DNA from 2 places in the Paenibacillus sp. JT22N12 genome. Region 2 is predicted to be linked to the other one. Evidence: riboswitches for the same ligand, from Rfam matches in the RefSeq annotation. Region 2 holds a riboswitch; the other holds the start of a gene.
The links. Region 2 has a riboswitch for thiamine pyrophosphate ahead of AC0YOA_RS05320 (thiamine phosphate synthase). Riboswitches for the same ligand answer to the same signal wherever they lie in the genome.
Positions count from the first base shown of each region.

Region 1: another riboswitch for thiamine pyrophosphate. It lies ahead of thiC (phosphomethylpyrimidine synthase ThiC); the one in region 2 lies ahead of AC0YOA_RS05320 (thiamine phosphate synthase).

Region 1 covers NZ_JBWDNU010000017.1:112,354-116,739, reverse strand. The annotation lists gene AC0YOA_RS34390 (carboxylesterase family protein) at 1-219, opposite strand, end outside; gene thiC (phosphomethylpyrimidine synthase ThiC) at 414-2,141, opposite strand; TPP riboswitch at 2,568-2,675, opposite strand; gene AC0YOA_RS34380 (glycoside hydrolase family 78 protein) at 2,724-4,386, opposite strand, start outside.
Region 2 covers NZ_JBWDNU010000001.1:1,266,520-1,270,905, reverse strand. The annotation lists gene AC0YOA_RS05330 (carbohydrate ABC transporter permease) at 1-304, shown strand, start outside; gene AC0YOA_RS05325 (hypothetical protein) at 339-1,625, shown strand; TPP riboswitch at 1,771-1,872, shown strand; gene AC0YOA_RS05320 (thiamine phosphate synthase) at 1,990-2,625, shown strand; gene thiO (glycine oxidase ThiO) at 2,609-3,763, shown strand; gene thiS (sulfur carrier protein ThiS) at 3,747-3,950, shown strand; gene AC0YOA_RS05305 (thiazole synthase) at 3,952-4,386, shown strand, end outside.

The sequences.
Region 1 (4,386 bases), on a different contig from region 2:
GATAAATCCGAAGTCCTCCCTTTCTTCAGCGAAACGCGCAACCCCATACTGATGGAGCAAGGCCAGATCATCGCCCCGCTTCTTGATGCCATGCAGGAACAGGATGAGCGGCCATTTCTTCCCGGTATTCCTCTCGTAATCCGAAGGAAGAAACAATTGATAGCCGATCCGTACAGGTTCAGGAGTCTCTTGGCGAAGAAGATGTGAGGTGACGGGCATGGAGCAGCAGCATCCTTTCTCAAGAGCGATTTTTCATTATTATAACGCTATCGTTCAATATTTTACCAGCCGCTTTGATATAAACTGAAGCCGCCCGGCGCGTCTATAGGCGGCATGGCAGGGGTGGCAGGGACGGTCTGCATGGCGTTTTGGACGAAGTCAATCAGCATCGCAAAAAGAAGGAACGCCGCCAACTAAAGCTGTGCTTCAAATCCTGTCCGGTTTGCGTTATCTTCTCCTTCCAAGTCCCGCACAGCCTGCTCGCGGATATCCTGTGTGATTCGCATGCTGCAAAATTTCGGACCGCACATCGAGCAAAAATGGGCCGATTTGGCCGCATCTGCAGGAAGCGTCTCATCGTGATAGGACATCGCCCGTTCCGGATCAAGCGAGAGATGAAACTGATCACGCCAGCGAAAATCGAACCTCGCTTTGGAAAGCGCATGGTCCCGTATTTGCGCGTTCGCATGCCCCTTCGCCAGATCAGCGGCATGCGCCGCGATTTTGTACGCAATCACGCCTTCCTTCACATCCTCTTTATTGGGCAGTCCCAGATGCTCCTTCGGTGTGACATAACAGAGCATCGCCGTACCGAGCCAGCCTATCATCGCCGCCCCGATAGCCGAAGTGATATGGTCGTAGCCTGGAGCAATATCCGTCGTCAGCGGACCCAGTGTATAGAATGGCGCCTCCCGGCATACCTTCAATTGACGCTCCATATTCTCCTGGATCAGATGCATCGGAACATGGCCGGGGCCTTCGATCATCACCTGCACATCATGCTTCCATGCTGCTTGAGCCAGCTCGCCAAGAGTATCCAGCTCCCCGAATTGAGCCTCGTCATTGGCATCTGCAATGGAGCCGGGACGCAGCCCGTCACCAAGAGAGAATGAAACATCATATTGTTTCATAATTTCGCAAATTTCTTCAAAGTGCGTATACAGAAAATTCTCGCGTTGATGCGCCAGGCACCATGCCGCCATAATCGACCCGCCCCGCGAAACAATCCCCGTTACCCGCTTGGCTGTAAGCGGAATATAACGCAGCAGCACACCCGCATGAATGGTAAAATAATCAACCCCTTGCTCGGCCTGCTCGATCAGAGTATCGCGGTACACCTCCCAGCTCAGATCCTCCGCCTTTCCGTTCACCTTTTCCAGCGCCTGATAGATAGGCACTGTGCCGACCGGAACCGGCGAGTTTCGCACGATCCATTCGCGGGTTGTATGAATGTTCCTGCCCGTGGAGAGATCCATGACCGTATCGGCGCCCCAGCGGGTAGCCCATGTCATTTTCTCCACTTCCTCCTCGATGGACGAAGCAACGGCTGAATTACCGATGTTGGCATTGATCTTGACGTGGAAGCGGCGCCCGATAATCATCGGTTCGCTCTCCGGATGATTGATATTCGCCGGTATAATAGCTCTTCCTGCCGCTACCTCGCTTCGCACAAGCTCTGCCGCTACCCCTTCACGAACAGCAATAAACGCCATCTCCGGCGTAATGATTCCCCTGCGGGCATAAAATAATTGAGTCACATTGCACCCGCGGACAGCTCTTAGCGGTGTGTGATTTAAAGCCGGGTACGGTTCTGCTCCTTGGCTGCCTGCCGCTTTCTCCGAGTGGAAACCGTTATCAAGCGGCTGAATCACACGCCCTTCATAGCGCTCCACATCTCCCCGATCTTCAATCCATGACCGGCGAAGAGCCGGCAGACCCTTGCGCACATCGGCCCGATAGGCGGAATCCGTGTACGGACCGCTGGAATCATATACCCGAACCGGTTCGTTCATCTGCACCTCGCCGCTTCTACTGATACTTGGCGACAGTTCAATCTCCCGCATCGGCACCCGTACATCCGAACGGCTTCCTTGCACATACACTTTGCGACTGCCCGGCAATGCTCCAGCCATGATCGTCATATCAAAAAACCTCCCAAGGTAATTTGGATAATCCCCTAGGAGGCTCGCAAGGACAGCGGCATAGACGGTGCGGAAAAATTGGAACGAGCCAAGGGCAGGCAGTTCCCTGTCCCATTAGTTCCCGGTATGAGCAGGCTTCAGCCCGTTCACCGACAGCATTCCTTGACACACTATCATGCTGGAGCGAACCGGGAAGAATCCGTTTTGCCGTCCTTTGCGGCTGAGCAAATTTCTTCCCTTGGACCGTATAGAAATTTATAGGAGTGAAGCTTATAAATTCTATAAAGTTAAAAAAACCGCTCCGGCATGGGAGCGGTTTGAATGCGGCAATTTCCATCCGGCATATGAAGACTATGCTTCATTGTCCGAATAAGTGAGGCATCCTGTCTATGCGAAAAGACAATAGCATAGATCCAGCCCATAATCGCACAGACAAGCCCACTTTCCTACGCTGGCATAACCCAGATCAGGTTCAAAGGGACCAAAGCGATCAGCGCTTTATCTCAGCCCATGCGGGCGCCCCTAGTGGATTTCCTAGTACGACTATATCGCGTGAACGCACACGCAGTCAACTTATAATGTTCAATTTCTTCGATGAATGCCAACCGTCTGCTGCACATTGCCTGCAACCGTGACAGTTACGTAGTCTGTCTTCACGGTCCCGTTGTTGTAAGTAGAGGTGAACGTAAACGTCAGCGGCCCATCCTCCAGCTTCTCGAAGCTTTCATCCCACATACTGCCGCTCCAGCTGGTACGCCGCGCGTTCGCGGCATCCAGATGAGCCGTGAAGCCGTTCATCGTCACCTCAACAGTATCCGCTTGGGTAGTTGTTACCGTGTCGGTCGTTTGGGCATGCAGCACAAACTTCTCACCTGCCCAAAAGACCTCATAACCGCGCGGGCTGTCTGCATCGCCGTTTTGATTCATATTGTATTCTCTGCGGCGCTGGTCCCACAAATCCGTATGCAGCACCTGACCCTTGACGTCAAGCGGCAGCACCGGTATGTCTTTGCGCACCACTACCGGCGGCGCTTCACCGTCCTGGACCGTAAGCTCGACTTTATAGATCCCTGCCTTGTCTCCTCTGAAACCTGGCCCGGTGTGACCATAGGGACTATTAAGAAAGGAGCTGAAGGTTTGTGAGCCTCCCTCCGGATCCTTGACAATATAGACAACCTGTAAGGTATCCAGGTCGGAATCGTCAATGGTATGGCCGATCCGGATCGAATCCCCTTCATACACCGGTTTGGGTGTCCAGTCAAAATCGGCTGTAGGCGGCCGGTTCGTTTCGATATAGAAGTATTTCGGATCGCTCCAATTGCTCCAGTCATAGCCGTCATACACACGGACTATGACATACATGTACACATGCTCAGGCAGGTCGACAGTTGGCCGCCAAGAGAGTTCCCGGCCCGGCTTGATATCCGTATCCCGATACAGCTCTCCGCCATATTTGAAAATCTGAAGCTGGTATCGGGTTTGCAAATCTCCGTCAGCATCCGCATAATTCCATTGAAACGCCGGCCGGAATTCCGTTAGCTTCGCCGGATTATTCTGATCCGTGCTTTCAGGTACTGTGATCCGGGCTTGCGGTATCTGGTTGTATATCGTGACCTGCCCGTTATACTGCGCCTCGGCTCCTGCCGAATCCTGCACGACCTGACGGATATTGAAGGTGCCAAGTGTGTTGAACACCTTGCTCCAGAATGTCCGTGACGTGCTCTGCAATAATTCCCCATCGCCAGTTGTTATATTGCGAATGTAGTACGCATGCGGCAGGTTCTCCCGTCCACCATCCTCGGCGTCATATGCCCTAGAGTCAATAACAACCGGGACGTTGCGGAAGGTATTTACATAGCTCGTCGTGAAGCCGGGAACCGGAGGCATATTGGGTGTCGGTATTGTGGAGATATCCAGGGATACGATGGTGTAATCCGACCATGCGCCATATTCGTCCTTCACAGCCATGCCAATTTCATATAAACCCCGTTCCTGCGGAGTTACAAGCTTTTCGTAAACAATGCTCCCCGACGGGGTGGCGTAGTAGAACTTCTTCTCCAGGATTCCCCGGGTGGCCCGGTAATCAATGGTGGACGGTTCAGTGGAGTAATTGTCAGAACTGGCATACCGGTCAGGGTCATAGCTGCTGTCGGTCCAGATCAGTTTGCCGTCCGCTGCAGGAACGACCATAAACTGAGAGACCGGCCTGCGGTGAACGGTGACTCTTTTCGCAAACGGATTCGAG
Region 2 (4,386 bases):
CAATTCCTTTACGATTCTGACCCGGATCCTGATGCCGCTGTGCAAGCCTGCGCTGTTCTCCGTCAGTATAATTCAATTCATCTGGCTGTGGAATGAATTTTTCAACACGCTGATCTATGTGAACAGCGTCAGCAAATTTACACTTCAACTGGCGCTGAGAATGTCAATCGACGCCACCTATGATATTCAATGGAATCAGATCATGGCGATGTCATTACTGACGATGCTGCCCTGCATGATTATCTTTTTCCTGGCGCAAAAGCATTTTGTAGAAGGAATTTCTACAACCGGATTGAAGGGTTAATAGAGTACTTTTATTTGCGGGGAGGAATATTTATATGCTGCATCCATTTATGGGAATCAAGAATTATGGCAAAGTAGGCATGTCGGTAGCGGAATCATCCCACAAATTGCATCGAATCGGCTATGTGGACCGCAGATTGATGAAGCTTGAGGCCGGGCATATGGTGGCGCGCCCCGAATACGAGGTGAAGGGGGCGCTTTCCCGCCTGATGTGGCAGGATGCCTCGCATTGCGATCAGCTGCGCAGCCGCTGCAAGCAGCTCCGAATGAGCTCGTCGGCCTTCGACAAGTCGCCGGACCCGAATCTGGAGCTGCTGATGGACGAGGTGCTGAAATCCGCGGATACGCTGCAGCTGATGAGAGCGTTGTTCGAGGTGGTGAAACCGGATCAAATCCGCTCTGCGCGGGCATATATGGCAAGCGCCCAGCCCATTGTCGATGAGCCGACGATTCATTTATTGAAGCATCAATTGATGGACCGGGAGGAGCAGCTGGAGTGGGGGAATGAGGCCGTACGGCATTTCACGGCCGAGGCCACTGAGAAAGAGGTGACCGATGCCGACCGCTGGGTCGGATACCTTCGTAATTTGCTGGCTGCAGCCGGAGGGATTGACGGGGATCTCGCCAAGGAGGAGCCCGATCCAGAGCTTGCGGTTGCCGCCCAGCCATTCGAGCTGCCTGCTTCCAGCACGCGCGACGAGCGGTTCCGCAGCGCAGTGAGCAAATTCAAGGAATTTCAGTTCGAGGACTCCGAGGCGGGCCGATTCGAAATGATGATGTTTACGCGCTTCTTCGAGATGTCTCCGGCGGAAGCGGTTGCCTGCGTCCACTTTCAATCCGAAGGCAAGCCCTGGGAGTTCTACCTTGATACCGCCAGGCATGCCTGGGACGAGGTCAGACATTCCTGGTTCGGCGAAGCGGCGCTGCGCGTCAAGGGCTATGATATATACGACAAGCCGAACTGGACGGGCTGGCTGGACATGACGCTGCAGCTGTTCGAGCCGGACGAGGCCTATACGCATCTGACGATTGCCATTGAGAAAGCGGCGATGAAATACCCGCCTGGCAAGCGCGAGGAATGGGAATTTTGCCGCGACATTGCCCGGGATCCGCTCATGACGACCTTCCAGGACTTCGACTGGGCCGATGAAGTGGTGCATGCCGGTTTCGGGCAGCGCTGGATCGTGAATGACGTGCATAAAGGGGATCTGAAGCAGGCGATGACTTCCTCGGCAGAAACAGTCGAGAAGAGAGGGGCCTATATGGCGAAGTTCGACCATCAGGGAGCAGAGCCGAAAAGCCCGTATGCCGGCGGGTATTGAGAGGAAAATAATGTCCCAACGCTTACCCTTTCAGATGCGGCTTCTTCCTGGCCACATAAGGTTGGACCCGCATATTTGCAGCCTTCCAACAGATTTTTATTTGCTTTTTCTAGCATTCGTGATAGTATAAAGCCAATTGCATAGGATGTATCACTAGGGGAGCCGAATGGCTGAGATTGAAGATGAATTCAAACCCTTTGCACCTGATCTGGGTAATACCAGCGTAGGGAAGTGGTCTCACGATTGGTCTATCGGCATATGAATAAGTATGCTATTGCCTAGTTGAACAGGGCCGCCTTCTTATCTGGAGGGTGGTCTTTTTTGTGTTTTTATCCATACCGTAGTCTGGGAGGGCGGTGATAGTTTGACGGCACTGGAATTACATATAATTTCGGATGGCCGGCAGGATCTGGAAGCCTATGCGAGGACTGCCGGGAAGATTCATCCGTATGTGACTTCCTTTCATCTGCGGGAACCGGCGAGGAATGCTTTCGAGCTGTGGCAGGGCGTGCAATCTCTGCTGGCCGAAAGCGTTCCGGCCGGGAAAATAATGATTAATGACCGTATCGATGTAGCTTGGGCCGCCCGGCTGCAGGGCGCTCAGCTATCCTACCGCAGTTTGGGCGTAAGAGAAGCCAGAATGGCTTTTCCCGGACTTCGGCTGGGCTGCTCCGTGCATGGAATAGAGGAGGCTGTCCTGGCCGGGCAGCAGGGAGCGGATTTCCTGATTTATGGCCATATATTCGCAACGGCTTCCAAGCCGGGGCAGGAGCCGAGAGGGATCGGCGCTCTGGCGCATATGGTCCGGAGCGCAGATATACCCGTAATCGCCATTGGCGGAATTAATCCGGAGCGCGTGCAGCAGGTTCGGGCAGCAGGAGCAGCGGGTGTAGCGGTGCTGTCGGGCATTATGCAGGCGGCGGATCCTCTGCGGGCCGCCTTGCAGTATGCCGAAGCTTTGAACAGACGAGGAGACGAATCAGATGACGAATACTTTTGATGCGATCATTGTGGGCGGAGGGGTGATTGGAAGCTCGATCGCTTACCATATGGCGGCAAGAGGCATGAAGGTTGTGCTGCTGGAGCGTGACCGGCTTGCCGGGCAGGCCTCCAATGCCGCTGCCGGCATGCTTGCCGCACAGGCGGAAATCAACGAAGCGGGGCCATTATTCGAGCTGGCCCTCCGCAGCCGCGCGCTCTTCCCCTCACTTGCCGCCCAGCTTCGAGAGCTCAGCGGAATTGATATCGGTCTGGAGCGCAAGGGGCTGCTTCGCATCGCCACAACCGTCGAACAGATGAACGAGCTTCAGCATGCGATTGAATTTCAGCGCAAAGCGGGGCAACAGGCAAGCTGGCTGACCGGTCGTGAGGTTCGCAAGCTCGAGCCGGCGCTTGCCCCGGATATTTTGGGCGCCATGCTTGTTGAAGAGGACGGGCATGTGCTGGCCCCGGAGCTTTCCCTTGCTTTTGCCAAGGCAGCCGCGGCGCTGGGAGCGGATATACGGGAATATGCGGAGGTTCAATCGCTTGTGCTGGAGCAGGGCTCTGTATGCGGCGTCCGCACCCGGGACACAACCTTGTATGGCAGCCGCATCGTCATTGCCTCCGGCACCTGGAGCGGACCGCTAATGGAGCAGGCTGGACTTTCAAGTCCTGTTTTCCCTGTTCAGGGAGAATGCTTCTCGGTGCTTACCCATGCGCCGCTGGTGCAAGCGACGATCTTCAGCGATGATTGTTATCTCGTTCCCAAGAAGGGCGGACGGCTTATTGTCGGAGCCACGATGAGAGAGCATTCCTATGACCGCAAAGTCACGCTGGGGGGGATTGGCAAACTCCTCGAAGCTGCCAAGCTGCTGGTTCCGGATATTGTGCATGCGGAATGGGAAAAAGCCTGGTCGGGACTGCGGCCGCAGACCGCGGACGGATTGCCTTTCCTGGGGGAGCATAAGGAGCTGCGGGGCTTGTATGTGGCGGCCGGCCACTATCGCAATGGCATACTGCTTAGTCCCATTACCGGGCAATTGGCCGCTGATTGGGCGGAGGGAAAAGCGGCAGAGGCCGATTATCTCGACGCTTTTCGATTGAACCGGCAGATGGACATGAAAGGAGCGATGAACCAGGATGAATTTGCACATTAATGGCGAGAACGTTGAAGTGCCCGGTACTTTAGCATCCGTACACGACCTGCTCCGTCATTTCGGTTTGGAGGAGAAGGTAGTGATCGTTGAGTGGAACCAGAGCATTCTGGAAAAGTCCGCTCACCAGGATACCCGTCTGTCGGACGGAGACCGTATTGAGATTGTCCATTTTGTAGGAGGTGGCTGATATGTTGAAGATTGGAGCACATGAATTTCATTCCCGGCTGCTGCTCGGCACAGGGAAGTTCCCGGATTTTGAAATCCAGAAGCAGGCCGTCGAGGCTTCGGAATCGCAGATTCTGACGTTCGCCGTGAGAAGGATGAATATTTTTGAGGCTAGCCAGCCTAATTTTCTGGAGATGCTGGATGTGAGCCGCTACACGCTGCTGCCGAATACGGCAGGGGCCAAGACCGCGGAGGAAGCGGTGCGAATTGCCAGACTGGCCAAAGCTTCCGGGCTTTGCGATATGATCAAGGTCGAGGTGATTGGCGACTTCAAGACGCTGCTGCCCGATCCCATCGAGACGCTGAAGGCGTCCGAGATGCTGCTTGCCGAAGGGTTCACCGTTCTGCCATATACGTCCGATGATGTTCTGCTGGCCAGACGTCTGCAGGATTTGGGC